4 regions of the Paenibacillus sp. DP01 genome follow, and region 4 is predicted to be linked to each of the others. Evidence: riboswitches for the same ligand, from Rfam matches in the RefSeq annotation. Region 4 holds a riboswitch; each other region holds the start of a gene.
What was found. Region 4 has a riboswitch for cyclic di-AMP ahead of ACH59B_RS06610 (hypothetical protein). Riboswitches for the same ligand answer to the same signal wherever they lie in the genome.
Positions count from the first base shown of each region.

Region 1 (7,568 bases), 1.4 Mb from region 4:
TCAGCATGCTCTTCATGCGGTTCATGTCTCTTTTTACTCACTGGAATCGCCATCCTTCTGGGTCATCGAAGCCCGTTCGGTTGGAGTTAGGAAGATTGCTAGCTTTTGGCTGATGGCAATCGTCGAGATACCGGATTGAATCGAAAGCAGACCTTCGACCATCATTAACTTAAGTTCCACTTCTTTTTTGGATAGCCGTTTCAGCTTGTTGGACATTGGATGCCATAGGACATAACCTGTAAAAATACCGAGCAACGTTGCAATAAAGGCGGCCGCAATGGCATGGGACAGTTTTTCCATGTCACTAAGGTCGGCTAGAGCGGCAATCAGACCTACAACCGCACCGAGTACCCCGAGTGTTGGAGCGTACATACCGGCTTGGGAGAAAATTAGTGCGCCTGCGCGGTGTCTATCTTCGGTAGCGTTAATGTCTTCCATCAGAACATCGCGTACGAACTCCTGATCATTACCATCGATAATCATACGCATACCGCCGCGCATAAAGGGATCGTCGATCTCTTCGACCTTGGATTCCAGCGCGAGCAGACCTTCACGACGGGTAATGGATGCCCATTCGGTAAATGTACCGATAAGCTCCTTGCGATCCAGCAATTTCTGCTGGGTGAAAATAATTTTAAACAGCTTTGGCACCCGTTTCATGTCATCCATCGGAAACGCCATGAATATACTTGCTGCTGTTCCGACGAAAATAATCATGTAAGCAGCGGGATTATTGACCAGATTGACGACTGGCGCGCCCTTCAGGATCATCCCGACGACCAGTGACAAAAGCCCGAGCACAAGTCCAATAATGGTTGTAATTTGCATGATACACCTCATCCATGAGAATAGATTTTGAATCCTTTCATGCCGCATGGGTCGTCCTTGCCCCAAGCGCGTCATTATGAGACGGATTATAGTATTTATCGACAAAACTCTCTTTTTTGTTAAGGGCGAATTTCCGGTATAATAAAGTGATTATGTATTGAATCGCTGAACCACTGGAGGAAATAGCATGGGAGTAAAGCATGGGCGCGAGTATGAACAAATTTTGAACGATTTGACAGAGGCTGTGGGACGCATTCCAGATAGCTATGAATTTTTTGAAATGGAAGCAGAAGATTGGGACAGGCTGGACCCAGCGGGGTGCCAGGAAGTCAATGAGGCTTTGGCAGAAGACTTATTTTATGCACTGGGCACAGAACCTATAATCACTGTAGGCAGCGGTGTTGTGATTTATGAGCCGGAGCAGCACCGGATCTATGTACTCATCGGGGATGAGGAGCTGACGTCAGTCCCATTGATTTGATGGCCGTCTTATGGATTTATCAACGGGGCCGTGGTAATATGTACACCAATATATCGTAGTTTTGGCCGCATCTAAGCGGCTGAAAGGCTTCCGTATAAACGGGGAGGAGTTCGTAACATGCCTTTTACACAAGAAGAGATTGAAGCACATCTGGAGAAGCTGGAGGGCTGGGAACTGGAGGAAGGACGTTGGATCGTTCGGAAATATAATTTTTCCAGTTTTATGAAAGGAATTGCCTTCGTGGATGAAGTTGCCGCTATATCTGAGGCATTTAATCACCATCCATTTATTACGATTGATTACAAGACCGTGACTCTGCGTTTGACCTCCTGGGACGATGGCGGTATTATGGCCGTAGATATTAAGGAAGCCCAACAATATAATGAAGCTTTCGAAAAAATGCGCAGCAGTCATTGAGTTTGTAATGATCTGTCGTATATATGAAGAGCGCCTTCGTTATACAACATCGCGGTTGTATAGTGAAGGCGCTCTTATTTATAGAACCCGATTCTGTTGTTCAGGACGATATACCATACAATGGAATGGTTTTCTGCCATCTGGAGTCTGGCGTTCATAGGTATCCGTCAGCTCAAATCCAGCTGCCTTGTAGGCTCGGATAGCCCGCTGATTCCAAGTGAGAACCTCTAGGTCAATTTCATTCTGCGGATGACGTCGTCTGGCTTCCTCGGCAATGGCCCGGACAAAATCGGAGCCTGTGCCATGTCCGCATCTTTCGGGATGCATTCCAAGACCCAGCCGGGTCACACCGACCATAGGGAAATATTGAGCAAATCCCGTCAGCTCATTCTCTTCGTCCAGGACCGCAACATATTGCTCTTGGCGAAGCGTGGGACTTCCAAATTCGACTTCAAGTGCCTTCATTTGTTCCCAGGGAAGCCAGCCGTATATGTTGTAGGGGGGATCATAGCGCCACTCACAGATTTCAGCCGCTTGATGCTCGTCCATCGGTACGATCCGGTAGTTGGATATTGAGGCCGGCACTTTTCCATTCCTCCTTATGCAGGTACTTCAATCATTAACCACAGATTGTAGACAAGTTGTAGGAGAATGGCAAGCGTGTTTATTTCGTACCTAAGTCGGGTATACATTCAATAAGAAGGATTTACTGCTCATATGCTCCCCCAGCGGTGACGGTAAAACCGACGATGTTCGCTAAAATTGAAACCTTTTGAGGTGTCAGTTCGTCAGTAATGATAATCATTGCTGATGTAGTGGACATAAAAAACCGCAATTCGATTCCGGCCAGAATCAAATTGCGAATAGGGTTAGCTTGCTGTGCGGTAGTTATTCTACGTTGTCGTCATCAGGAATATCTGAAGCTACAGAATGGTAAGCGTCTGTGCTCATAATTCTTTTTGCACCGACATAACGGTTAGCGTAATAATTTTCGTTCAGTGAGCTAACTACTACACCACGTGAAGTCGAGGAGTGGGCGAATTTCCCTTCACCTACGAAGATACCTACATGGGAAACGCCTCTTCCTGTGGTGTTGAAGAACACCAGGTCGCCTGGTCTCATTTCATCGCGGGATACAGAAGAACCCATTTTGAATTGTGATCCAGATTGATGCGGCAGTTTAATTCCCAGTTTGTTGAATACATACATTGTGAAGCCGGAGCAATCGAATCCCTCGAGTGTAGTGCCTCCGCTTCTGTAGTTCGTTCCTTTGGCATCTTGGATGACCTGGTCCATCTTAGAGTCTGCAAATGCACTGCTGCCACCGAATGTAAAAGATGTAAAGGCAATGGCGAGACCCATGGCTGCGATCGTTAGCTTCTTCTTCAAAAAAAATATACCCCTTCCAATGCCTGCGAGGTTAGCTTAAGGATTCGGTAGAAGGTTCCCCTATGACCACTCTGTTGCGAGATCAATTCACCCAAACTGGTTCCCCCGCTTCCTAGGTGCCAGGAATTAGGCTTAACTTAAGATGTGCACCTTGGAGAGCAGTATTCACGACAACGATGTTTTTAAGATAAAGGTTACAATAAAGATTACAAAGTTGTTACTATCAGTTCACTGCGATTATTGTAACAAAGACAGCAGGCTTTGGCAAATGTTTCATCGCAAAAAGTTACAAAAAAAATCTGTTCCTAACGCTCCAGGAACAGATTCTGTTAACAGTATTCAGTTATGTGCTGTTTGCACGGGAAAGAAAAAAGTTTTTTCGACAGCTGAAAATACAGGAGAGAGCATATTGTGAGAGGTTAGCCTCTGCTGGAGATATCGATGTGCCATAGCCGATACTGCGAACTGATATGCCACAGCCTGACCAGACTGGTAACAAAATGATACGATTGCTGGAGAATCAGTGCCAACATACCCGTCCAAATCATCGCCACGGTGCCAAATAGACCGAAAACTAGCAACACACAAGTACCGAGCAACAGGGATACACCAACAGCCGGAAGAAGCTGGCGAAAGAAGGCGAGCAGGGAGGATAGTATGGTGTGACCACTGACAGTGCCCAACTGCATATACAGGATGCACTGCCGAATGACCCAACCGTAAGCTATCCACCCCATGGCATAGGGCAACAAATGTAGCAGGTAAGAGGAAGATTGCAACGTTCCTACTACAATAGGATAGAGTCTCGGTACCACCCAAAAGGCGGGAAGCAGCAGCAAACCCAACTCGATGATGTAATACAATAGCGATGACATACCGTGGCGTTTCATCCCCTTGAAGAAGGACAGGCTTTGCGGTTCAGACGCATCGGTATGCAGGCTTTGATATATGCCAGCTCTAATGAAGGGAGTGATTAGTATGCGCAGTACGGTCGCCCCTAGTAATATCCACAAGTACACATGTACTTCCCGGCTGTCCATCAAGGCGATCTGGCCCTCCATCCAAAACAAGGTCTTTCCCAGTTCGTTTTGGCTCTGATCAGGATAACGTAGCAGCAGCGGGATAACGGCAGACTGTACCAGCCTATAGAGAAATACTCCCCACAGCAGACGATACAGAAATAAAATGATAACGATATAAAAGCGTATGCGTACCAGCGCCCAGCCTTCTTTTATAACAGTCCGCATCTATAGACACCTCACCATGACAGACTTCCAAGCAGTGTCTCCAACAGCTTGGTTACACTTACACTCCAACGGGTTTGTTGTTTTTCATCCAATTCAGCCTTCAGGCTATTATTAATATGCTTGTTCTCCAGTGCAATAGTGTATAGAGGATCTACAGTCACATAGGACACGGGGGAAGCGCTTTTGAGTCGGAAAGTTGTACTTTTGCCCGCACCATCCCATGCCTTGAATATCGTTGAGCCATCCTTGAAGGTAAATTGAACAGGTATTTTGGGATAATCTGCTCCTTTTTTGCTGAGCGTCACGACTGCTTCGTATCCATTCTCCAGCTTGTGGTTCATGATGCGATCGACTGAAAAGTCCGCCATCTGGCCGTCATATACATATTGTTCAAAATAGTGGCTCCATGATCGTCCGGTCACTCTCTCCACGACATGTTGAAAATCCTGTGAGGTCGGATGCTTGAATCGATAAGTCTGGACGTAGGTCCGCATAATCCGGTCCATTTTTTTCATACCCACCTGACGCTCAATACCTCGTAGTACTAATTTACCTCGTGAATAGGCATTTTGCGCATACTCAGCTGCCGATCCATACTTCCAGGACTCACGGTTTAGCGGCTGTGGGGAAGCTACCTGTCCCGATTGTAATGGCAAGTTGGGGGTAAGCCCATACTCTTGTTCCATGAGCCGTTCCTCTGCATAGGAGGTGAAGCCTTCATCCAGCCAAGGCTCCTCAAATTCATTGTTGGCTACCATTCCGTAGAAATATTGATGCCCAATTTCATGAACCAGCGTCCGTTCCAGATTATAGCCAGGATTCAGTTGGTCCGCAGCTGCGGCCGTGATGAGTGTCGGATATTCCATGCCGCCGGCTCCACTGCCTGTTTTGGGTGGAACGACGATGGATAGAGTGGAATATGGATAAGGCCCGTACCATTTGCTGTAGTACGAAAGGGCAGCCTTGGCTGCGCTCATGTAACGTCCTTTGAGTTCCTTATGGGACGGGTCCAGATAGAGCTTGATTTTGACACCAGGAACCTCAGTAGAAGAGAAGGGTTCTTCTACGGCTACAAAGTTGGGTGAAGCAGACCAGGCAAAATCGTGTACATCATCGGCATAAAATTGATATATTTTCTGGCCGTTCTGTCGTACTGCACCACGGGTGGGAAAACCGGTCGCTGCTACGATGTGTGTTTCAGGCACCCGAATCCGTATACTGTAAATTCCAAAGTCGGCATAGAACTCGGAGTTGCCATGGTACTGATGGAGGTTCCAGCCCTCTTCGGCGCGTCCACGTTGTCCTGCAGTCTCATAGACGCTGAGCTTTGGAAACCACTGTCCAGCCATTACAAAATCATCTGTCGCACCCATACGAGCAAAAATGCCAGGCAGTTTGACTTCAAACTTCATATATAGTGTGATTTCTTCGCCACCCCGTACCGGTTTGGGTAGACGCACCTTTATGAGCGAACGGTCGCTTGCGTTACCGTCATCTGGTTGTACATATTGAGTGCGGTGCATGAGAGATAAACCGTCTTCTGTTTTTAGTTCGGTCAGCGTCATGGAGCCAAAGCCGTCCTTAGGCATGGTGTCTCCGCGCAGCTTTCCGCCGGATTCCTTCATAAAGGTGGTTTCCATGGAAGAGAAGGCATTCGGGTATAGATGAAGATACAGATCATTCACAGTTTTCTTACCCGGATGCCTCCAGGTCAGTGTCTCAGTGCCTCGCAAAACCCGTCCTTTTTCCAGAGATACATCAATGTGATATTCCACCACCCGTTTGCTGAGAATTTCCGAAGCGGGCTGTGGAGGGTTCTTGGGCAGATCGGGCATGATGTTGGCCCCTAGAGGCTTGCCCATATTTGGCGCAAGCGCAGACTCAGACTCGGAGCCGTATAGTGGTTTGCCTGCGGACTGAGAGACGGATTGCGATTGGGGTTGCCAGGCAAACCATAACGTCCCTGCGAGGAGTCCGAGGGCTAGTGTGGACAATAAAACGATTTTGGTGCGTGCTGGGGTCATACAATGGATACCTCCCGTTGACAAGCATCTACAGCATGTATATGTTTGCTTTCGGGAGATTATTAGTTAAAATATTTATAGTGTAGAATGAGTGTGAAGACGGAAATTGGAGGTCTAGTGACGCATGAGTGAAAATCAACCGGACGGCAAAAAGCAGATTGCACTGAATATTGTCAGTGGCAAGAGTAAACATAAGGGCTTCGGCGCAGGCTCAATCGACCTGAACAGCATGTCCCCGGTCATCATTGACCGCGGAGAGGCGAAAATTGATGTCGGTGCCATGCATGCCAAAAGTAAAGTAGAACGTGGAATCAAGTTCTCTACGAATAAAGAGGACGTACCGAACGGACGCCAGGTATGGCTGGTATGGGTAGCTGTGGACCGTACGCCCGAAGGACGTATGTATGGTGGCGCGACGGCCTGCGAGATGCTGATTGACGACGAAGCCAAACGCGGCTGGAAAATTCTTGCCGATCATGTTAATCGTATGGATTATGCACTCAAGCGCCGTTTTATGCTGGATGATCTCGGCAGCGAAGATAAAGCAGCGCTCAGAAGCCTGCTGATTTCGCATAATCAGGAATGGTGGGACGCTTCGCCTGAGGAATTGAAGCAGGCGCTGGAAGGGTAAGCCTAGCGTTAACGAAGTAACAGTATTGTAGAAAAGCAGCCACTGTAGGCTGCTTTTTCCTATAAGAAGAACCGAATTGGAATCTCTATATAAGCTCTATGATGCCTTCAATTGTTAGTTTTCTGACCTCATAAAATATGTACCGGACAATAAAATAGTAGTCTACTTCCTTTTCATGTAAGTTATGAACATCATCGCCTTGACATCATGGAAAGGCATTCACTATAATTCAAATAGAAATCGGTTTCAATCCAGTTTTTATTTAATTCGTGGAACCGGTTCCTAAAAAGATGAAGTTTTTTCCTATCGCTGTTTATGAATGTAATCTCTAAATAAGGTGGCATCGTTATGTTTAAATGGTTGAAAAAGAAGGCGGCTCCCCGTATTGAACAATTCGACATGGTAGCGCCGGTTAAAGGAAAAGTGGTTTCTCTGGAAGAGGTTCCAGATCCTGCATTCTCGACAAAAGCTATGGGGGATGGCATCGCTATTCATCCGTCTGAGGGTAGGGTCACCGCTCCTTTCGCGGGAAAAGTTGCTCATGTTATGGA
Region 1 is NZ_CP173059.1:132,450-140,017, forward strand. Features, by position in the region: gene motB (flagellar motor protein MotB) at 1-41, opposite strand, end outside; gene motA (flagellar motor stator protein MotA) at 34-828, opposite strand; gene ACH59B_RS00520 (hypothetical protein) at 1,016-1,309, shown strand; gene ACH59B_RS00525 (4a-hydroxytetrahydrobiopterin dehydratase) at 1,427-1,726, shown strand; gene ACH59B_RS00530 (GNAT family N-acetyltransferase) at 1,805-2,311, opposite strand; gene ACH59B_RS00535 (C40 family peptidase) at 2,615-3,115, opposite strand; cyclic di-AMP (ydaO/yuaA leader) riboswitch at 3,121-3,258, opposite strand; gene ACH59B_RS00540 (hypothetical protein) at 3,535-4,362, opposite strand; gene ACH59B_RS00545 (M1 family metallopeptidase) at 4,374-6,386, opposite strand; gene ACH59B_RS00550 (YwhD family protein) at 6,511-7,017, shown strand; gene ACH59B_RS00555 (PTS glucose transporter subunit IIA) at 7,366-7,568, shown strand, end outside.
Region 1: it holds a riboswitch for cyclic di-AMP, as region 4 does, so the genes downstream of both, ACH59B_RS00535 (C40 family peptidase) here and ACH59B_RS06610 (hypothetical protein) in region 4, are expected to answer to the same signal.

Region 2 (7,568 bases), 2.7 Mb from region 4:
TCCATTTTGAATTACCGAATGAACCGCAAACCGACCTTTTATACTTCCAATTACTCGCTGCAAGGGCTAGAGAAGCATCTTAGCTTTACAAGCAAAGACGGAGAGGAAATGTACAAGGGACAACGCTTGATGGACCGGATTCGTCCTTTTGTAGATGTCATTACCGTCAAGGGGAAAAATCAGCGAGGATAAGCGGTCATCTGCCTACTCTTTTGATATCTTACAATTAAAAGACTATTGTGATATAATTAATAGGTGTCGAAACAGACATTACAGGTTATAATAATCTTGACTTTTCTATAAAGGAGGAACATACAATGGCAATTGTTAACGTGTCCGATCAATCCTTCAACGCAGAAGTCGAAGGCACAGGAACCGTTTTGGTTGATTTTTGGGCGCCATGGTGCGGTCCTTGCAAAATGATCGCTCCAATTCTGGAGGATCTGTCTACAGAAGTTGGCGATAGTGTCAAAATCGCGAAGGTGAACGTGGATGAAAATCCAGAGTCTGCTTCTCGTTTCGGCGTGATGAGTATTCCTACCCTAATCGTCTTCAAAGACGGACAGCCTGTTGATAAAGTGGTAGGTTTGAACTCCAAAGAAGCATTGAAAAGCATGCTTACTAAACACCAATAATCATGGAATGTGACCCATGCTCCTGCGGGGGCTTGGTGGAGCGCCATGAACAGTCAATGCCTCCGGTTATATATACCGGGGGCGTTTTTGTGCATTATTCCTATATAATATAAGTAGTAAGTTGAGCAGTCATTAAGAATGGAAGGAGGAACCGGGCGAATGAAATCCTATGCGGAGGACTTGCAGAACCAGGAGAAGGCGCTGGAGAACATACGGCACAAATTAGCATTGTTGCCGGATGCATCAGGATGTTACCTGATGAAGAACAGCGAAGGCACCATCATTTATGTCGGCAAGGCCAAAGTGTTGAAAAACCGGGTCCGTTCCTATTTTACAGGTAGCCATAACGGCAAGACGCAGCGACTGGTTGCTGATATTCGTGATTTTGAATATATCGTTACAGGCAGCAATATGGAGGCGCTCATTCTGGAGTGCAACCTTATTAAAAAGCACCAACCACGTTATAACGTGCTGTTGAAGGATGATAAAACCTTTCCGTACTTGAAAATTACGAACGAGGCACACCCCAAGCTGGAGGTAACCCGTCGCGTTCTGAAAGATAAAGCGAAATATTTTGGACCGTACCCCAATTCCTACGCGGCACATCAGACGAAAAAGCTGCTGGATCGTATGTATCCGTTACGCAAGTGCGGTGTAATGCCAAAAGAAGTGTGTCTGTATTATCACATGCATCAGTGCTTGGGACCTTGTGTGAAAGAGGTCGAGAAGGAAACATATGATCAGATCAGTCAGGAGATCGGTTCCTTTTTGAGCGGGGGACATGAGGAAATTAAAAAGGACCTCCAGCGTAAAATGCAGGAGGCCGCAGAGGAATTGTACTTTGAGCGTGCCAAGGAGCTGCGCGATCAGATTATAAGCATCGACGCGATGATGGAAAAGCAGAAAATCACCACATCTGATGCGAAGGACCGAGATGTATTCGGCTTTTCGGTAGATAAGGGCTGGATGTGTGTACAGATTTTATATGTCCGCAAGGGTAAAATGATCGAGCGCCATATGTCGACTTTTCCTTTCTACGGTGAAGCTTACAGTGATTTTATGTCCTATGTGACGCAATATTACAGTGACAACCCGGCAGTGCCGCAGGAGATATTGTTGCCGGACTCTCCTAAGCTGATGAAAGCAAAATCGACTGATGTCGATCAACCGATTGCAGCAGAAAGTGAACTTTACAGTGCGATCACAGCTGAGACTGCCAGCATTACAGATGAGGGAGCAGCACAAACAGAGTCAGACCGTTCTGCTGACCCACTGCGGGTAGCCGAAGCACGAGCGTTATATGCAGAAGGAACGATTCAAGACCCAGTTGGTGACCAAGCAGCCGGGGAAAAAGAACCCGAAACAGAAACAGAAACAGAAACTCAACTATCCGGTGGATTAGAGGACCCAACGGCGGCAGCTCTCGCTTTGGCTGAATGGCTGGATGTAAAGGTACTTGTGCCGCAGCGTGGGCTGAAAAAGCAAATGACGGGGATGGCGACGGAAAATGCACGTGTTGCTTTGGATGAGAAGTTTAAACTGATCGAGCGGGATGAGGAACGGACCTCCAAAGCTGCAAGCAATCTGGGACGTGCCATTGGGCTGGATAGTCTGCATCGGGTAGAGGCGTTCGATAATTCCAACATTCAGGGTTCCGATCCAGTGTCGGCCATGATCGTCTTTATTGACGGTAAGCCTGCCAAGAAAGAGTATCGAAAATACAAGATCCGTTCTGTGCAGGGACCAGATGATTATGAAACGATGCGTGAGGTTATTCGGCGCCGATATGAACGTGTACTGAAGGAAAATCTCGATCGTCCCGATTTGATCATTGTTGATGGTGGTCGTGGACAAATAAAAGCGGCAACCGATGTATTGGAAAATGAGCTGGGATTGTTTATTCCTGTGTGTGGTTTGGTGAAAGATGCCAAACACAGAACTTCCCAATTACTGATGGGGGATACATTTGAGGCCGTAACACTTGCACGCAACAGCGAGGAATTTTATCTGCTGCAACGGATTCAGGATGAGGTTCACCGTTTTGCCATTACATTTCACCGTGAGCAGCGCGGCAAATCGATGGTAACTTCCCAGTTGGACTCCATTCCGGGCATTGGAGAGAAACGACGTAAGTTGCTGCTCAAGCATTTTGGATCGCTCAAAAAAATAAGAGAGGCCAGCGTCGAAGACTTCCGGCCTCTCTCTATTGGGGATAAACTTGCTCGTCAGATTATAGCTGCCCTTCGGGAGGAGGAGTCGTAGAATACGGCTCCTCTTTTTTCACGGGTTCAAACATGATTCGATTAGGTCTTTTAGGACTAAACCAGTAAATGATGTAGCCTACAATAGCCGGAAGTAAGATCCAGAATAGACCTGCGCTCACATTCACGGTGTCTCCCAAACTGATCACACTAAGCCCCATTAATATGCTGTCAAAAATAACGTGGCTGAACATGGCAGCGATAAAGCCGTAACGCAGGAACACGAAGCTAAACAGCAAACCAAGAAAAGTCAGCTCAATAGGTCTTGAAATCACTGGATAGATTGGATAAAGCGTATGTCCCAGTGCCCAAATAAGCGTAGTAATCAGACAAGCAACAAACGTATTTTTGACTATTTTTTTTACCATCGGAATACCAAATAGACGGTAAACAGTCTCTTCTCCAATACCTGCCATCCAGGCCATAATCGGTAGTAGCCATGGATAAGCCATATTGTAAGGGGATTGCGTGGCGTCTGTAGTGGAGAACGTATTAAATGTACGCTCCAATACAAAGAACAAAATGGATTGTACGCCGAGTAAAATGAAGGCCCACAAGTAACCGACATACATACTGCGAAGCACATACAGCCCGTAGCCCGGCTCTTTGGCCCGTGGCCATGCATTGAGTCCAACCTGACGCATAAGCCCGTCACCACCAACCAAGGAGAAGTAGAGGGCTACAGCCATGAAGAAGGTAACACCGACCTGGAATACCATAAGAAATATAAGCATGCCCTTACTGCCTGCTTCAGCTTGTAATAAAGGCAGCATGTTCATGGTCCCAGCTATACTAGCAATAAAATAAACAATGGACAGAAAAATACCGCGTACAAATGAAGTATGTCGTCGGGTGAGTGACGCATACACAATGGCAAGTACACCCAGGACAAAGCTAAATAGGGCATAACCCGCATAAGTCATCCAATTCGCCCAGTATGTTTGATTTTTAACATAGTCGGTATAAGACGAAGGGGCTGAAAAGCTTTGGGTAAATGAGCGAACATCCCCATCTTCAAAGGTAAAAGCCAGCGTAAGTACCGAGGCGCCGATTTTCTTTTCGTCCACGGTATATTTTAATCCACCTTCCCCCTCAGTGGTCGCAAGCTTCAATTCCGATGGCTTAAAGCCAAAGCGTTTGATCCATTTTGCTGCAGCCTGTTCCTTGGCTTCAAGCGTCATGTCGCCCTCAGCTATACGTACAAGCTTGCTTCGTGCTTGTTCATCTGTAGAAACATCAGCCTGTGTGTAATTGGTGCTGGAGGTGATCCGCTTAAAGCTAACGACCTTCCCAGTGGATAAATCCACATGAATTTGCAGCTTGCCCTTCGCTGAGGAGTCAGGCAAATCAACCCGAAAGGTTTCATAAGGATAATTTTTTTTCCATGTACGATCGTACGCTTGAAGCAGTTTTTCTCTGGATAAATAACCGTACAAATCTGTTTCAGCCTGATAGGTCACGACAGGCTTCTCTGGCTGTGATTCCGTATAGCCCAGCTCGGAACGGGCAAAGTCCAGGGCGTGTACGATCGCTTCTTGTTTGCTGATGACCTTTGCATTCATCAATGATTCCGGACTTGGATTGCTAAGCGAGGGAATAAGCAATTGAAAGATAAAAAAGCAAATCAGGCCAACCCCGCCCAGCAAGCCTAATTTTTTGAAGTTGGCCGTGAGCACGACCGGTTTCCCGATAGGATTCATGAGTTTCCTCCTTAATCTGTAAATAAGAACATCCATTAAAGATATCATACTGCACAGGTTCCCGCCAACAGACCAGCGATATTCATGAAAACAGAGTGAAAGCACTTTAAAGTTTTAATAAAATTAGATAAGCTGTGATTAAGCGATGCCCAATCGCAAAATAAAGCCAATTTCACGTTTTTTCGGCGAAATCGGTTTTGTGATCTGAATAGAGAAGGATTATAATCTTGAGGCAATGCCTATGAACTATATGGGTAATGATATACATTTAAGCCGAATTTCTGTGAGAAAACGGGGGAACCATGTTACTGGGGTGAATTTTACAGTCGATCCTGATGGATCGGAAGTGTAAATAGGGCATACTGTGCTGCCCGAATCCGTCAGCTAACCTCGTAGGCTGTGGGCAGGAACCAAGTCAGGCACTCGGTTTTCCGGTGTCTTTTTTTGTGTGTATAAGTGTGAATAAAAGTTTGCTGAGTTAAGGACGCTGCGCGTTCCATTTGATCTTCCAATCGCTGTTGCCACTGAATTTTTTTGATTTTCTAGACCTTGATAAGGGTAAAATTCAGAGTCAAAGGCGAGCGCTATCGCTTCTCCAGATTCAAATGGACCGCTTCGCTGCTGCCCGCCTTAAAGTCATCAAACGTTCCATGAGGTAGTTACGTAAAGTGTAGTGAGTATTGAAAGGCAAAAGTATCCCGCTTTGCGGATACTTTTCTGATTTATAAAAGAAACTGAAAAGAATTGGTGATTTTATGAGCTGAGCGATCTCCATGCTCATAGTTCACCAAGGAGGAGAAGTGATGAATAAATGAATCCCAATGCAAGCTGGCTTCGGCTTTCTCCACCGCAAATATTCGTTGCAGGCTTTGCCATTATCATTCTAATAGGTAGTTTATTGTTAATGCTGCCCATCTCTAATACAACAGGAAAACCACTTGCGTTTATAGACGCTTTGTTTACTGCCGCTTCCGCGACCTGTGTAACTGGGCTTGTCGTTAAGGATACAGGGCTCTTTTTTACAACCTTTGGTCAAATTGTCATCGTTGCGCTGATTCAGATTGGCGGACTTGGCTTTATGACTATGGCTACCTTGATCGCGCTGGTGTTCAAGCGTCGGATTTCCTTGCGGGAGCGCCTTATTTTGCAAGAAGCGATGAATCAGACCTCTGTCGAAGGAATTGTCGGATTGATCCGCAAGGTGCTATGGTACTCGCTGATGATTGAGGGCGTATGTGCAATCATTTTTTCGATTCGCTGGTCGTTTGATATGCCTGTAGGCAGGGCGATTTATTTTGGAATCTGGCATGCTATTTCCATGTTTAATAACGCTGGTTTTGATTTGTTCGGTGAATTTCGCAGCCTGACAGGTTATGTATATGATCCGATTGTTAATTTTACAGCCATGTTTCTCATTATTTCGGGTGGTATTGGTTTTGTAGTGATGTCTGACCTGGCAGATTATCGCAAGCGTAAGAGACTATCCTTGCATACCAAGGTGGTACTCAGCATGACAGCTGCTCTGATTGTCGTCGGGACGCTTGTCATTTTTGTATTTGAGTTTACGAATCCGAAGACGCTTGGCTCGCTTGATTGGGGTGGTAAACTGCTGGGTTCTTTATTCCAGTCCGTTACCCCTCGCACCGCAGGTGCCAACACGCTGGACATTGCAGGCTTGCGGCAGGCTACGCAGTTTTTTATCATCATACTCATGTTTATTGGGGCTTCGCCTGGCTCCACTGGAGGCGGGATTAAGACCACTACATTTGCTCTGCTCATTGGAGCGGTGTTTTCGATGCTGCGGGGACGGGAAGACATTGTGCTGTTCCGGTACCGACTTGCGCAGGCACGCATTTATAAGGCTTTGACTATTACCTTGCTGGGGTTGCTGTTCGTGATTGGGGTGACGATGATTCTGTCCGCAACCGAAGATCATCATTTTCTGATGATCTTGTTCGAGACGGTGTCTGCCTTTGGTACGGTAGGACTGTCCATGGGGCTTACACCTGATTTGACAGTTGTAGGCAAGCTGGTGATTACTCTGACGATGTTTGCAGGCAGGCTGGGTCCACTCACGCTAGCTTATGCACTGGGACCGAAAAAGGGTAAGGAATTGTATCGTCATCCAGAAGGTAAAATAATTATAGGGTAAGGGAGTTTTCGAGTAGATATGAAAACGCAGCAGTTTGTAGTCATTGGCTTGGGACGGTTTGGCTCAAGCCTGGCTTTGCAATTGGTGGATATGGGGTGCGAGGTGCTGGGCATTGATCGGAATGAGGATGTTGTGGACAGTATGAGTGAGATTCTGACACATACTGTCGTGGCGGACGCTACAGATGAGGATGCGTTGCGGTCACTCGGCATACGTAATTTCGATTGCGGCATTGTTGCGATTGGTGATGATATTCAGGTAAGCATCCTGACCGCCATTTTGCTGAAGGAGCTGGGTGTGAGAAAAGTCGTAGCCAAAGCCATATCTGTGCTGCATGGGCGTGCGTTAGAGAAGCTTGGGGTGGACCGAGTCATTTATCCGGAACGGGATATGGGTATTCGAGTAGCGCATCAGCTGGTCACGCCTAATCTGCTCGATTATTTGGAGCTGTCCAAGGAATACAGCATTGTAGAACTTAATGTGCCTGCATGTCTGAATGGCAAAACGTTGGCAGAATTAAATGCTCGCACCCGCTTTGGTTGCAGCATCGTGGCGCTTCATACGGCGAATGGTATCTTGATCGCACCGACAGCTATGGATCGGCTGAAAGCAGACGATATTATGGTCATTATCGGCTCCAATGATAATATCGGCCGCTTTGAGGATGAGGTCGTTAATGTCAATGAAGAGGGTTAAATCCTCTATACCATACGGTAGCCTGCAAACGATGCGCGTGTCTCGCTAATCCAGCGTCGTGCTGTTGGGCCGAGATCGGCCGTTTCTGAGTAGATGAGGGAGGTCGTTCGGCGTGTCTCCTTCA
Region 2 is NZ_CP173059.1:4,574,370-4,581,937, reverse strand. Features, by position in the region: gene dnaI (primosomal protein DnaI) at 1-192, shown strand, start outside; gene trxA (thioredoxin) at 318-635, shown strand; gene uvrC (excinuclease ABC subunit UvrC) at 795-2,897, shown strand; gene ACH59B_RS20100 (CPBP family intramembrane glutamic endopeptidase) at 2,866-4,596, opposite strand; cyclic di-AMP (ydaO/yuaA leader) riboswitch at 4,858-5,010, shown strand; gene ACH59B_RS20095 (TrkH family potassium uptake protein) at 5,408-6,748, shown strand; gene ACH59B_RS20090 (TrkA family potassium uptake protein) at 6,767-7,444, shown strand; gene ACH59B_RS20085 (LysR family transcriptional regulator) at 7,450-7,568, opposite strand, start outside.
Region 2: it holds a riboswitch for cyclic di-AMP, as region 4 does, so the genes downstream of both, ACH59B_RS20095 (TrkH family potassium uptake protein) here and ACH59B_RS06610 (hypothetical protein) in region 4, are expected to answer to the same signal.

Region 3 (7,568 bases), 1.6 Mb from region 4:
TCTCACGGATGGTATGAGCCAAATCCACCTGATAACCAGCACGCGCAGACGGACCTCCGCTGGAACCAATCGGACCCTCACCACCAGAAGAAATATGGAAAATGTCTACACCCGCATCACGATATCGTTCCCCTATGGCTGCTATGTATTCAACATCATATCCGTCTTGGACATATTCTTTGGCAGATATCCGCATTAGCACAGGCATATCAGCAGGAAGTACCTCTTTAACAGCACGTATCACCTCAACACCAAACAGTGATAAATCCTGCCCATACTCATCTTCTCGGGTATTGGTTAAAGGAGAATGAAATTGATGGATTAGATAGCCGTGAGCGCCATGAATCTCTACCGTGTCAAAACCAGCTTCTACCGCCCGACGCGCCCCCTCTTTGTAGGCAAGAACCAGTTCCTTGACTTCTGCTCGCGTCAAAGCGTGCGGCTCTTTAAATCGTTCACTAAAGGGGATCAAGGACGGGCCTACAGGTGGCTCAGCATCTTCAGCCTTGCGTCCGGCATGGCCTAATTGAATGGCAATTTTGGCACCATACTTGTGGACTTCCTCTACCATTTTACGATATGCAGGAATATGTTCATCACTCCAAATGCCCAAATCACGATCCGTAATGCGCCCATCCGGATGAACCGCTGTCATTTCCACAATTATGAGTCCAGTCCCTCCTACCGCGCGACTCACATAATGGACATAATGCCAATCCGTCGGTTTGCCGTCCTTGGCCTCCACGCTGTATTGGCACATTGGGGGCATGACAATCCGATTTCTTAAAGAAAGCCCCTTTAATTGATAAGGAGTAAACAAGTCGGTCACTTTTATCCATCCTTCCCTCAATTCCAAGTCTGTAGCATTATGATTAGCATCCCCATTATACACCAGCTGTCACGGTATACCGAATCCTTTGTAAGGCTAAAACTTACGAAAATGCTCCAGTTTTCGTTCATGTTTAGGAGAATATGCGCGTTTACTTCGTCATCTTCACGGATATCCGCTTCTTGATGTACTTCTCTTCAGTCATGTAGGGCTTCACTCAATCACCAGCATAATTTTAATAGGACAGGTACATAATAGCTGAGAGCACCACTAGGTACCACTGCACGGAAAGGGGGAATACAAATGCGGTACAGGGGAGTGTTGCCATGTTTAGCACTGTTACTAGCATTTTCAAGTTTTCCCGTTCACGCTGACACGCCTCCCAACATCGGAACGCCCCATCCCAAGGAAGCTACTGTCGCTACTTCGGTATATCAAAGTAAAGATCGAGCTACTCCAACATTAGCGATGCTACGAAAAAAGCATGCGGACATTTTTAAAATGTGCGGCCCGCACACCCGCCAAATTGCCTTAACCTTTGATGATGTGCCCGATTCAAGGTATACGCCGCAGGTTTTGGACGTATTACACGCAAACGGTATCAAAGCTACGTTTTTTATCGTCGGCCATCGTGCGGAAAAGCATCCGGGGATCATACGCCGCATCATCCGCGAGGGTCATGCTATAGGAAACCATTCCTATACTCATCCGGATTTCAGGAAGGCCACACCAGAACGCTTTCGCCACCAGATTACAAAAACAGAACGTATTTTAGAAGCCAGCGCAGGTTTTCGGCCCAGATTGATACGACCACCCTATGGTGAAATCACGGAGCCTCAAATTCAGTGGGCGCGTCGTCATGGGTACATGATCGTCAATTGGAATGTGGACTCTCTAGACTGGAAGGGATTAAGCAAAACACAGATTCAGCGTAACGTGATCCCGGCTACCAGACCTGGCTCCATTATTTTAATGCATGCAGGTGGAGGTCAAAGTTCCAACTTGCAAGGTACTGTCCAAGCTTTGCCGGGTCTAATCCACTCTTTAAAAGCTAAGGGCTACAAGTTTGTCACAGTCCCCCGGCTACTTCACACATCGGAACGAAAATAACAGTATGTCTAAGCCTCGTATATACCAACAACGTAAAAAGGCTGCCTTGACGAGCAGAATGCTTCTGCTTGTAAGACAGCCTTTTTTAGCGATAAACGACCGTACTGATAAGAAGTCGTCCCAGTTATATGTTGTGTGCTATAATATTAAGTTTACATAATATATATTATGTTTAATGAATTCAAATATATGCACAATGCTATTTATCAATAACGTACAGTTTCACATTTTGGAAGCCGAAGTCGTTCACGAATGATTTGTTGCCAGGGATAAAGATATCAATCCGCTTTCCGGTAATAGCGCTGCCCTGATCACGGGCAACGGCTACAAAAGAATGGTCTGGCAAGCCGGGATGGGAATAGCCTGTAACTAGCACCTTTGTTCCCATAGGAATGACTTTCGGGTCTACTGCAATTGTACCCAGTTTAAGCGGATTACCGTAGTAATCGACTGCACCCCATTTGCCATTTTCATCAGCTGCGGCTGAATATGCTGTTGCTTTAACATCAACAACTTTACTGTAATTGAATGTTTTGCCCCATGCTTCAATTGTTGGCCTCTCATTCGCTGGTGCTTTCTCCGTAAGAAGCTGTGGTTTCGAATCCGAAGCCGCCTTCACACTTTTTTCGTCTGGCACTTTAATTTGTAGACCTGCATATATGTTGTTGGACGCAATATCCGGGTTAGCCTTCGTCAAGTCATCTACCGATACCCCATAACGTTGAGCAAGCAAAAAGAAAGTATCGCCTTCTTTGGCAGTATGAAGCGAAGCAGCATTTGCTACTCCAGCTGTCTGTGCCAATCCTGCAATCGCTGCGGCAAGCACCGCAAATTTCATGGTTTTTCCAATATGTTTTAAGTGTTTCAAAGATATGTACCTCCTCTGTTATGCCTGCGAAGTTAGCTGTCGGATTCGGACTCAGGAGAAGCCCTATGCTTGTGCAATTCACCCCTAGGCATATTCCACAACATCTATATGACGCATTGGAATAATTGCCGTTGTTACGTCCCCCGCACTTCCCATGGTTTGAGCCCAGCACCTGAGTAATTGTTATCATTGCTGCTGCCCCGGTAAGTTTTGGCTTACTGCATAATATCACAATTTTGTAACCTTATCTGCATGAAAATGTTGGGAACCTTGAACATCATACTATATCCATTACAATTTTGTCATCAAAAATCGGTTTTTTGTTACGAAAATATGGAGATATGGTGACAAAAAGAGAAAAGCCCTCCGTGAAATATCATCACGAGAGGGCTTTGTCAATAATTCATAAAAGCATTTTCTTACAGCACTTTAGCCAGAAAATCACGGGTACGATCATGGCTTGGAGTTCCGAAAACTTGCTCCGGCGTACCTTGCTCTATAATTTGACCGTTGTCCATAAAGATGATTCGGTCTCCTACCTCACGAGCAAAGCCCATTTCATGCGTCACGATCACCATCGTCATGCCGCCTTCAGCAAGCTTCTTCATCACATCCAGAACCTCTCCAACCATTTCAGGGTCCAGGGCAGAGGTAGGTTCATCAAACAGCATTACGTGCGGCTGCATGGCGAGAGCACGTGCTATCGCTATACGTTGCTTTTGACCGCCAGATAACTGGTTCGGGTAGGTATTCTTCTTATCCTCAAGACCCACGGTCCGCAGGAGCTCCAACGCAATTTTCTCCGCTTCTTTCCCCGATTGCTTCTTCACCTGCGTTGGTGCAAGCGTCAGATTCTGCAGTATTGTTTTATGCGGAAACAGATTAAAATGTTGGAAAACCATCCCCATCTTCTCTCGAGTCGCATTAATATTATGACCACGGGCCGTAATCGGCTCACCCTCAAACAAGATTTCCCCTTCTGTTGGCTGTTCCAACAGATTCATACAACGCAAAAACGTACTTTTCCCCGAACCACTGGGGCCGATAATGACGACTACTTCACCTTTGGCGATATCTATATCAATGCCTTTTAAAATTTCATTCTTACCGAATGATTTACGCAGTTGTTTAACGGTGATCACTGGCTCTCAACTTCCTTTCCCATAAACCCAACAGCTTAGATAAGCTGAATGTCATTACAAAATAAATAGCAGCTGCGATTACGAATGGACTTAAGCCTTCGTAGGTAATATTCTTAATGACCTGGGCTTGATACATAATGTCCACCATCCCAATGGTCGAAATAATAGAAGATTCTTTAATGATCGTAATGAACTCATTACCAATAGCAGGCAATATAGATTTAAATGCTTGCGGTAAAATAACGTGACGCATCGCTTTGCCTCGTCCCATCCCGAGCGAGCGGGCAGCTTCCATCTGTCCACGGTCTACGGCCTGAATACCAGCACGGAAAATTTCAGCCAAATATGCCGAACTATTCAGAGACAACGTAATTATACCGGACTGGAGTGGCGTAAAATTAACACCTAACGTCAAAGCAACTCCGTAATGAATGATCATAAGCTGCACCAGCATAGGTGTGCCGCGCAGTATCTCTACATATGCGGTACCTAGCCACTCGATAATACGAATACCACTCATCCGTAGCAAGGATATGATCAGGCCAATAATGAATCCGAACAGTACTCCGAGCGCAGACAGCAATAGAGTGTAGCCGATACCCGTAGCGTAGAAACTGCGATATTTCAAAAATATATCTACAATGCTATTCGAAGAAACCTGTCTGTCAGCAGACAGTGCACTCGCTTCTGTAGAAAACTTCTCAATCGAACCGTCCGCTTTCAGGCGAGCCAACGTTTTATTTACTGAAGCAAGCAATTCCGCATTTCCTTTACGGATGCCTACAGCAGTTTCTGCTCCTTCATCTTCAGGTACTGCTTTGGCAAGTGTTACGGTACCGTCTAGCGTGTATCCTTTAGCAACGGTATCTTCGATTACAACCGCGTTGATACGCTTGGTCCGAAGCTGGAGTACCAGATCGGATATTTTATCCAATGAGGTTACCGAAGCATTAGGTACTTTTTGCGCAATTTCTTCCTGGATACTCCCCTTCTGCGCACCGAGCTTCTCTCCTTTTAGAGCAGCCATCGTTGAATATTTGTCTTTGTCCTCTGGACGAACCATAATGACTTGCTTGGAACGATAGTATACATCCGAAAAATCAATGCTCTTTCTGCGTTCATCTGTCGGTGTCATACCAGACAGGACCAAGTCTACGCGACCACTTTGCAGAGCAGGCAGCAAAGAGTCAAAACTCATGTCCTCTGGGACCATCTCTGCATCCAGATCCTTGGCGATTTCCTTGGCGATTTCAACATCAAACCCGACAATGGTATCCTGACCGTTAATAACTTTGTGAAACTCATACGGCGGGAAGTCAGCACTCATACCCACTACAAGTTTTTTCTGTGGCTTTCCTTCCGATCCGTATGCAGTGAGCATAGGAAGACCAGCCAACAGCAAGATAACCGCCGTCAAAACCAGGGCGGTAAAACGATATGCCTTTTTCAATCTTTTTTTCTCTCCTTAAATTCTTTATAATAAATAAGATTGTGTCATTATAAATGAATATGCATGATTATGCAATGAATGTTATAGTACAATTTTAGTATATCTATCGCAGTACCTACATTACAGCATATATAAAGGAGTTTTCAGCATGAATTTTAAACAGACCATTCAACACACCATTGAACAGCATACCGAGCGGTTTAAGGACATTTCGTTGTATATAGGCGCAAATCCTGAACTTGGAAACGAGGAATTCCTGGCCTCTGCCCGTCTAAAAGAAGAACTTGCCTTTCACGGTTTTGAAGTTCAGGCACCCATATTGGGTATAGAAACGGCCTTTATTGCTACTTACAAAGCAGTCAAGCCTGGACCAGTTGTTGCTTTTCTGGCAGAATATGACGCCCTGAAAGGTTTAGGGCACGCCTGTGGACACCATTTGATATGCATGATGAGTACAGGCGCTGCCGTCGGTCTCAAATCGATCATCGACGAGACTGGTGGAGAAGTACGTGTTTACGGCACACCTGCCGAAGAAACACGCGGTGCAAAAGTTCCGATGGCGGCGGCTGGATTGTTTGATGATTGCGACATAGTCATGATGACACATCCCTTCGATCGCTACGAAAAATCAGGAAAATCGCTGGCGATTGATGCTGTACAGTTCGAATTTTTTGGTCAATCCGCTCACGCTGCGGCCAGTCCGCACGAAGGGATTAATGCTTTGGACGCAGTGATTCAAACGTTTAATGGGATCAACGCATTTCGGCAACAGGTGAAAAGTACAGTACGTATCCATGGCATCATTAATCAGGGTGGGCAGGCTGCCAATATTATTCCTGATTACGCCTCAGCTCAATTTTACGTGAGAGCCGCGACACGCCAAGAATTGAACCCGCTTACCCGTCGTGTTATTCAAATTGCTGAAGGAGCTGCTTTACAAGCCGGGTGTCGCTTGGAAACCTCCAATTATGAGACTTCTTATGATGAAATGGTGACTAACGGTGTACTCTCCGACATCTTTACTGCAAATTTGGTGCAGGCTGGTATTGCGCAAGAAGATATTACGGAAGGCGAAGATCATGGCTCTATGGATATCGGAAATGTATCACTTCATTGCCCTGCGATCCATCCGTACATTCAAGTTATTGACGAGAAGCATGCCTTGCATACACCAGAATTCCGCGATTTGGCGATGCAGGACCGCGCAATGGAAGGAATGCTCTTGGCCGCGAGGACCTTGGCATGGACAGCTTGCGATGTAATCACAAGTTCTGATCTGCTGGCACAGATTAAAGAAGAATTCGCTCTACTGAATAGCAAAAGCTAAAATCGGAAATGCCGTCTTCTTGGAGAAAGGAGTGCCTTTATGAATAGTATGAGTAGCTTTTGGACGTTGTTTATTGTGGTTGACCTCATCATTTTTTGGTTTATATTCCGAGCAATACGCAGGAATCGTGGAAACAGAAGCACGCGCCGCCGGAATGCATTTTTCCTTAGTTCCCCGTTTCCTTCGTCACTCACGCAAGAGCGTCATCCAGAAATTACGGAGCTGAAGGAGCTGCTGGAGCGATCCATTCCAGCCTCCTATGCTCACAACGTAAAGCAACGTGTCATGGAAGCCCACCCTAATCTGACGGAACAAGAATATGACTGGCGCTGGCATGAGCTAAAACGATACTTCATGCTATGCGCGATTATGAATCGAGTGCCTATGTTCAGTAGTGATGTGGATGAACTATGGCACGAAATGTTAATGTTTACGCGCGAATACCAGCAGTTCTCGGAAGCTTTTTTTGGTCGTATGCTTCACCATGCTCCCCATTCGGGCGGCTCTCAGCCGATGCCAGAGGAGCGGGCGTGGTTTGACTGGTTGTATGTGGAATGCTTTGGCTGGAATCGCTATAGCGCCAGTTTGTGGGGAACTTTTTTTAAACATCCATTACCGAATGATGAGCTTTCACACTATTACAACCTGACAGCTTCAGCGCAGCCAGTAGGTGACCGATGGAATATAAGTGAAAATATAGGCATTTCAAAGCAGACACAACAAGCGGTTCATAAGATAGTCCAACACCTCCGTGAGCGGGTAAATAAAGCTGTAAATGATCCTGAGGGCAAGCAGCTCCCCAAGATCAACTATTTGCAGGTTGACTATTTGCTACTGGCTGT
Region 3 is NZ_CP173059.1:3,090,059-3,097,626, forward strand. Features, by position in the region: gene ACH59B_RS13505 (NADH:flavin oxidoreductase/NADH oxidase) at 1-829, opposite strand, end outside; gene ACH59B_RS13510 (polysaccharide deacetylase family protein) at 1,133-1,939, shown strand; gene ACH59B_RS13515 (3D domain-containing protein) at 2,139-2,807, opposite strand; cyclic di-AMP (ydaO/yuaA leader) riboswitch at 2,814-2,983, opposite strand; gene ACH59B_RS13520 (amino acid ABC transporter ATP-binding protein) at 3,227-3,949, opposite strand; gene ACH59B_RS13525 (ABC transporter substrate-binding protein/permease) at 3,936-5,399, opposite strand; gene ACH59B_RS13530 (M20 family metallopeptidase) at 5,548-6,726, shown strand; gene ACH59B_RS13535 (hypothetical protein) at 6,766-7,568, shown strand, end outside.
Region 3: it holds a riboswitch for cyclic di-AMP, as region 4 does, so the genes downstream of both, ACH59B_RS13515 (3D domain-containing protein) here and ACH59B_RS06610 (hypothetical protein) in region 4, are expected to answer to the same signal.

Region 4 (7,568 bases):
GCGAAGTACCGTAAGCAAAAAAGAGAGAAGGACAAAACAAAACTTGAATAATCTATGGCTAAACGCCTGGGTGATAACCCGTAAAACGAACTGAGGGTTCGGTTTACGGGTTTATTTGGTTTCCTGATAATATGGCGACGCATTGGTTGCTGAAATGCTTGTTCGGTTTAGTGTGGTGTCGCCTCCTTATAATCGTTATCGTCGATATTCAGAATTGCAGCAACTTGTTTTCTGTACCTTTGTGCTTTGCGGGTGCCGTGAATCAGATTGGACAAGCGTGAAGGTGGAATATTATGTGTCTCGCAAAATGTTTTCTGATCCAGCCGAAGCTCGACAAGCCTTTGTTTGATGGCCCACCCGAAGGAGGTGACAGGCATTTTGTTGTTCAAGAGAAATCGCCCCTTACGGATTCTTACAGAATAATTGGTGTGATATAATAATCATCAGTAAACATGTTAGAATTAACCATCTAAAACTATGATACACTTTTATACGTGTTTATACAATCTTAAATACGGCATTTTGTTAAAATAATTACTTAATTAAGTGCAAAAAGTGAAAATAATCCGACTATGGTCTGTTATTGGTGTGAATTTGGGATACATGAATAAAAATACTCTGCCGCTTGAGAAAAGGGCAGAGTATTTTTATTGTGACTGCTAGATTGGTAAACGACGCATCAGAGGGATGCTGGAAGGTGTTTAAATAGGACGGAGGAGGAAAAGGGTCTGGATGCATTCAATTGGCTACTATGGCTCATATAGGGTGGCTGAGTGATGTAGGAGCTGGTCCGATGGCTGTGGAAAAGATGGCGCTGATATGAGCTTGGCGTAGGTTTGTTAATCTTCTTCCAGGTGGTAAGCAACTCGCTGGTCATATGATCGATAAGAGGACTTTTTTCCTCATAAGGAGGATTGAGCAGTCTAAAGGCATCTTCGATACAGAAGGATACCGCTGTGGCAAAATAGCCGTGAATGGTCTGTTCTATATCGCTTCCGAGGAGGGAGTTAATCCAAGTGTGGACAGTAGCGAGTGTGCCAATTGCATTGTATTGAGTGAGTGTGTCTTCCAGTTGGTCAAATGCGAGCCAAGGATAGAGAGCCTTGGTGAGCTTGAGCAGTCGCTGGCCAGAAAGTCGCGACTCTTTTACATGCTGCGAGGAAGGATGTTGGGTGTGCAGCATTTTATCAATAAGGGCGATCCGCCAACCGTCATTCTGCTGGATGGCTGCATACAGACTTTTAATGGCCATGCCGTCAAGGGTTGTGATTTGAGGATACCAATCGTCTCGCATGTAATGTTTCAGATCCTGTAGACTGTTCAGGTGTCCAGCGCGGAAACGCTCCTCCAATCCGTAGAAACGGGTGAAACCACCAATAGGTAGGGAAGGGTCCAACAATAATGCGTAGTTTAGCAACCGGTTACCTTTATGCAGGACGGTTCGCCTCCTTGAAGTGAATATTTGTGTGATGTTATTTGACTCAAATCTTATTTATATAATAATAATTCAAATATTTATGTAATATATATTTACACTTCGAACTCAATTATGTCAAATTAAATAATTTTATTGCTTATATATGTTATATAAAGTTACATTAAAAATATTTATAATATTCTTGTTTACAAATTGTTGCTGAGAGAGTATAATAAATCTGTTGCCTCAATACATTATGACATGCGGTCGTGGTGGAATGGCAGACACGCTATCTTGAGGGGGTAGTGGGCGTATGCTCGTGGAGGTTCGAGTCCTCTCGACCGCATTATATGCAATACCCAGTTGAAAAAGCATCCTGACACGTTTTACGTGAAGGGATGCTTTTTTTGTTAAATACTTTTCGTCATATCCTCCCGTCACAGAAGCGGTCGTATGGACAACGGACCGCTCCTTAACTGTAGTGCAAGATTGTCAGTTTTTCTGCAAAAGCTTCTTAATATCTCCTACAAGTTTGTCTGGAGTGGTTTGCGGCGCATAACGCTTAAATACGTTACCTTCTCGTGTAATTAAGAATTTAGTAAAATTCCATTTGATCGCTTTGGAGCCTAATACGCCTGGAGCAGTGTGGGTCAGGTAGCGAAATAGAGGATGTGCCTGATCACCGTTAACATCTATCTTGGCGAACATGGGAAAGGTCACTCCGTAATTGAGTTGGCAAAACTCGGAGATCTCCTCGCTGGAACCCGGCTCTTGTTTGGCGAACTGATTGCTGGGAAATCCCAAAATTTCGAGCCCCTGTTCGTGATACTGGTCATATAGCTCTTGTAGCGCCTTGTACTGGGGGGTTAACCCACATTTGCTGGCAGTATTCACGATAAGAAGAACTTTCCCTTCGTATGTGGATAACGGAATTTGTGCCCCTTGTAGGGTCTGTGCATCATATTTATATACGCTCATGATATCCCTCCTAATTAAATATTCTACAATTAAATTGTGAACAATTCAACAAGGGGTTGCAAGTCCAGAAGAGTCTACAGACATTGTGCATTGTAAAATCGTCTTTTGTTCAAAACGGTAAATCGCACTTCAAATGGAGCAAATTGAGGTGTTTCTTCTCATAAAAAAGGCTTCATTCGATAATTATCTAGTACATATAGCGCATTTTCTTTCTTTTTTATAAATAAAGGGCAACCGTACCATACCCTACGCCAATATTGACATGCCTTTCATTTTCAAAAAGGGGTGAAATACAGAGTTTTAGAGAGATACGAGAAGCATAGGTTGGTTGTAAGCGTTATCCTTAATCTTCTATGCTCTAAAGGGTGATTTATAGCCTTGCCGTTGAGCTTTACAGTCTTCCTTGCACGGGTGTATGATTCAAGACGTAATTTCAAATTAACAACAATGAAGCAACAATGAATTGTCTAAAGCGCTGAATTTTGCAGTTGCAAAAGCGGGGGAACCAACGAGTATATACGGCTTTGCAAGCCGTGTGTCTCATGGGGTGAATTTTCCGGCCAAGTGCCGTAAATAGGGCGACTCTCACGTCCGAATCCGACAGCTAACCTCGTAAGCGTACAGGGAGAGGCAACAAACCGCCGTGTGCAGCCATGGTTTATTTTATCATGGAATGTATGAAGCCGGAGGAAGCCTTTTTCCTTCGGCTTCTTTTTGTTGTCTTTTTATACCGGGAGAGGAGCTACTGATGGAAGGTCGGTTAATTATTGTCACTGCACCGAATGAAGCGGGCAGAAGTTTTGTGAAATTGCTTATGTTCAAAAAATTGGCGTTTGCAGTTCTCACAAATAGCACCCAGGAGGAACGACAGCTCAAAAAAATGGGTGTGGAGCACATTGTGCGCATCAATACGATGCAAGCGGGAAAATGGAATTTTCCTAAAAAAGAAATTGGTAGTGTGTATTTGTTCGAAAACAGCTTGAATCTAACTTGCCGTTTCCTGCAAATATGTCGGCCACTAACATCAGAATTGATCTATGTTATTACGCACGGCTGTAATCCACAAGGAATTTATCGGGGATTGGGAGCGGACCATGTGATCTACACATTGAACGGAGAGGTGGGTTTCCTGCTGAACGGATAAGCACTTATAACATAGCTGGTTTATGATTTTATGATGGAATCAAAAGGGCAATCTGAAAAGCGATACGGAGGGTATGAACATGATGGATTTATACATGCTGCTCGTAATGGCTGTGAGTTATGGAGTGATACTGCTGTTTGTACGCTGGTGTGATGCGCAGACCTCAAAAGGAGGGCGAAGAGGATGATCGTTGTGCTAGGACTTACGGCTATTGTGTTCGTGTATTTAATCTACGCACTCCTGAATCCTGAAAAATTCTAGTCAACTATAGGATCGAGCAGGCGGGAACAGCAGATCAAGAATGCAGCATCAGAGATGCAGATTTTCGCAAACGTGTGCACTCAATGGATGGTCTGAATCAGGTCTGTTGTTCCAAATGCAGGAGCATTTTAAGGAGGAATAGAGGATGGAGCTACTGCAAATTGGGATTGTGATCATCATATTGTTGCTCTTGGTAAAGCCGATGGGCACCTATATGTATCACGTATTCTCGAATGAACCGAATCGGACGGATCGGATTTTTGGTGGAACGGAAAAGCTGATTTATAAGGCTGTAGGCTTGAAGAAACAGGACAGCATGCATTGGACCACGTACGCTATGAGTTTCATTGCAACCAATGTGGTGCTTGTGGGGATCAGCTACCTGCTATTGCGCTTGCAGGCTATACTTCCGGGCAATCCGGTTGGGAACAGTAATATGGAAGCATCATTGGCATTTAATACAGTAATCAGCTTTATGACCAATACGAATCTCCAACATTACAGCGGAGAAAGCGGGCTTACGTATCTGACGCAGATGGCGTTCGTCACGATGATGATGTTTACTTCGGCTGCTTCGGGGTTTTCGGTTGCTGCGGCTTTTATGAGGGGATTGACGCGGCGCGGTGAAGGGCTGGGTAATTTTTTTCAAGATTTTATTAAAGCCAACATACGGATTTTCCTGCCGCTTGCCTTTGTACTTACGCTGGTGCTGGTGGGATTAAAAGTACCACAGACGCTACAACCCACGGCGGATATTACGACTTTAAGTGGTACACAGCAGCAGATTGCTATGGGACCCATTGCCTCATTGGAATCCATCAAGCATTTGGGCACGAACGGGGGCGGTTTTGCGGGAGCTAATTCTGCACATCCTTTTGAAAATCCAAATCCTTGGACGAACGTACTGGAAATTTTGGCAATGTGGGTAATGCCGGCTTCGCTGCCGTATACATTTGGATTGTTTGCCCGTAATCGCAAGCAGGGCTGGATTATTTTCAGCTCGATGATGGTCTTGTTCCTTATTTTTCTATCCATAACGTATGTGTCGGAGAAAACAGGTAATCCGTTAATCCAGGCACTGGGTATGGATGCATCTCAGGGAAGCATGGAAGGGAAAGAAGTTCGTTTCGGTATTGGCCAATCGGCATTATTCACTGCGGTCACAACGGCGGCAACGACAGGTTCGGTCAATAATATGCATGATACATTGACCCCGCTAGGTGGTATGGCTGCTTTGGGAGAAATGATGCTAAACGTCATTTTTGGCGGCAAGGGCGTCGGGCTGATGAATATGCTGATGTATGCGATTCTGGGAGTGTTTATATGCGGACTGATGGTCGGAAGAACCCCGGAATTTATGGGTAGGAAAATTGAAGGCAAGGAAATGAAACTGATTGCGATTGCCATTTTGGTACATCCGTTTCTTATTCTTGCTCCCACTGCGCTTGCGTTTATGAGTCATTGGGGATATGATGCGGTCTCTAACCCCGGATATCACGGGTTGACTCAGGTGCTCTATGAATATGCATCATCTGCGGCAAATAACGGCTCGGGATTTGAAGGTCTTTCGGATAACAACGTGTTTTGGAATGTCACAACAGGTGCGGTTATGTTCTTTGGACGATATGTATCCATGATTGCATTGCTGGCTGTGGCGGCTTCGTTGAATGCCAAAGCGCCGACCCCGGTGACGATGGGTACACTGCGCACGGACAACAAGCTGTTTGGAGCCATCTTAATCGGAGTGGTCCTGTTGATTGGTGCGTTAACCTTTTTGCCGGTGATCGTACTGGGTCCTGTAGCTGAATTTTTGACCATGTGATGAAGAATGAGCATAGAAGGAAAATGAGAATGGATGAACGGGGTGCTTGATCATGAAGGAACAACGCAAACGCATGCTGGATAGAAGCATCTTGAAGCAGGCGGTCAAGGATAGCTTTATCAAATTAAATCCGATGATCATGATGAAAAATCCTGTCATGTTCGTCGTGGAGATCGGTACATTGGTCGTACTGCTCATGCTACTGCTTCCTGGTTATTTTGGAACCGGCAAGGAAATGGGCTTTAACTTGGCTGTATTTATTATTTTGTTGTTCACGCTGCTTTTTGCTAACTTTGCTGAAGCGCTCGCGGAGGGACGGGGGAAAGCACAAGCTGCTTCCTTGAAAAAATCCAAGCAGGACTCACAAGCTAATAAGCTCGTCGGGAATGAGATTCAGGTGGTCAGCTCAACAGCATTGCGTAAAGGTGACGTGGTAATCGTCTCTCAGGGCGAAATGATTCCAAGCGATGGTGAGGTTATTGAAGGCCTGGCCTCGGTGGATGAATCTGCAATTACGGGAGAATCAGCTCCGGTCATTAAGGAATCGGGCGGTGATTTTTGCTCGGTAACCGGCGGGACGCGGGTAGTCAGTGACCGCATTAAGGTGCGGATTACGACTGAGCCGGGTGAAACGTTTATTGATAAAATGATTTCGCTCGTGGAAGGTGCACAGCGGCAAAAAACGCCAAATGAAATTGCGCTGAATACATTGCTGATTAGCTTAACGATTATTTTTCTCATTGTGGTGGTGACACTGGCCCCGATAGCCCGCCATTTTAAGATTGATTTGCCTGTCCCCGTGCTGATTTCGTTGCTGGTCTGTCTGATTCCGACCACGATTGGCGGGCTTTTGTCGGCCATTGGGATTGCTGGTATGGACCGAGTTACCCAGTTTAACGTGCTGGCCATGTCAGGCAAGGCGGTAGAAGCATCCGGGGACATCAATACGATGATTCTAGATAAAACGGGTACCATCACCTTCGGTAACCGGATGGCGAGTGAATTCGTGGTTGTAGATGGTATAGAAAAGGCAGAGCTAGCGAAATGGGCAGCGATGAGTTCACTAAAGGATGAGACGCCTGAGGGACGCTCGGTACTGGAATTGATGCGTAAGCAGGAATACACGCTGGATGAATCCTTGGCAGCAGGTGGAACCTTTATCGAGTTCAAGGCAGAAACCCGGATGAGTGGTCTGGATCTCGCTGATGGACGAAGAGTACGCAAAGGCGCCGTGGACTCTGTCCGGCAGTGGATTATATCGCAAAAAGGCAGTGTTCCGGCCGATCTGGAGGAAAAAGCGAATCAGGTAGCCGCAGAAGGGGGGACACCGCTAGCAGTGGCGCTGGATGATCGGATATACGGCATTATTTATTTGAAGGATACGGTGAAGCCGGGCATGAAGGAGCGTTTTGATCAGCTCCGGGAAATGGGTATCCGCACGATTATGTGTACCGGTGATAATCCGCTGACCGCTGCTACCATTGCACGTGAAGCAGGGGTGGACGATTTTGTAGCTGAAAGCAAGCCGGAAGATAAAATTGCGGTTATCCGCCGGGAGCAGGAGCAGGGTAAGCTGGTGGCTATGACCGGAGATGGTACCAATGATGCGCCTGCGCTAGCGCAGGCAGATGTCGGTCTTGCCATGAATAGCGGCACAGTCGCGGCCAAGGAAGCTGCTAATATGGTGGACCTGGATTCTGATCCGTCCAAAATTATTGAGGTGGTCGCCATCGGTAAGCAGCTGCTTATGACACGTGGGGCATTGACAACGTTCAGTATTGCGAACGATGTGGCTAAATATTTTGCCATTATCCCGGCGATGTTCATGCTGGCTATTCCGCAAATGGGTGCATTGAACGTCATGAGGCTGGGCTCCCCGTTATCGGCTATTTTATCGGCGCTTATTTTTAATGCAGTCATTATTCCACTTCTGATTCCGCTGGCAA
Region 4 is NZ_CP173059.1:1,537,185-1,544,752, forward strand. Features, by position in the region: gene ACH59B_RS06585 (helix-turn-helix domain-containing protein) at 1-51, shown strand, start outside; gene ACH59B_RS06590 (Rha family transcriptional regulator) at 168-389, opposite strand; gene ACH59B_RS06595 (urease accessory protein UreF) at 680-1,417, opposite strand; tRNA gene ACH59B_RS06600 (tRNA-Leu) at 1,681-1,763, shown strand; gene ACH59B_RS06605 (glutathione peroxidase) at 1,910-2,395, opposite strand; cyclic di-AMP (ydaO/yuaA leader) riboswitch at 2,859-3,030, shown strand; gene ACH59B_RS06610 (hypothetical protein) at 3,144-3,539, shown strand; gene kdpF (K(+)-transporting ATPase subunit F) at 3,723-3,800, shown strand; gene kdpA (potassium-transporting ATPase subunit KdpA) at 3,946-5,622, shown strand; gene kdpB (potassium-transporting ATPase subunit KdpB) at 5,675-7,568, shown strand, end outside.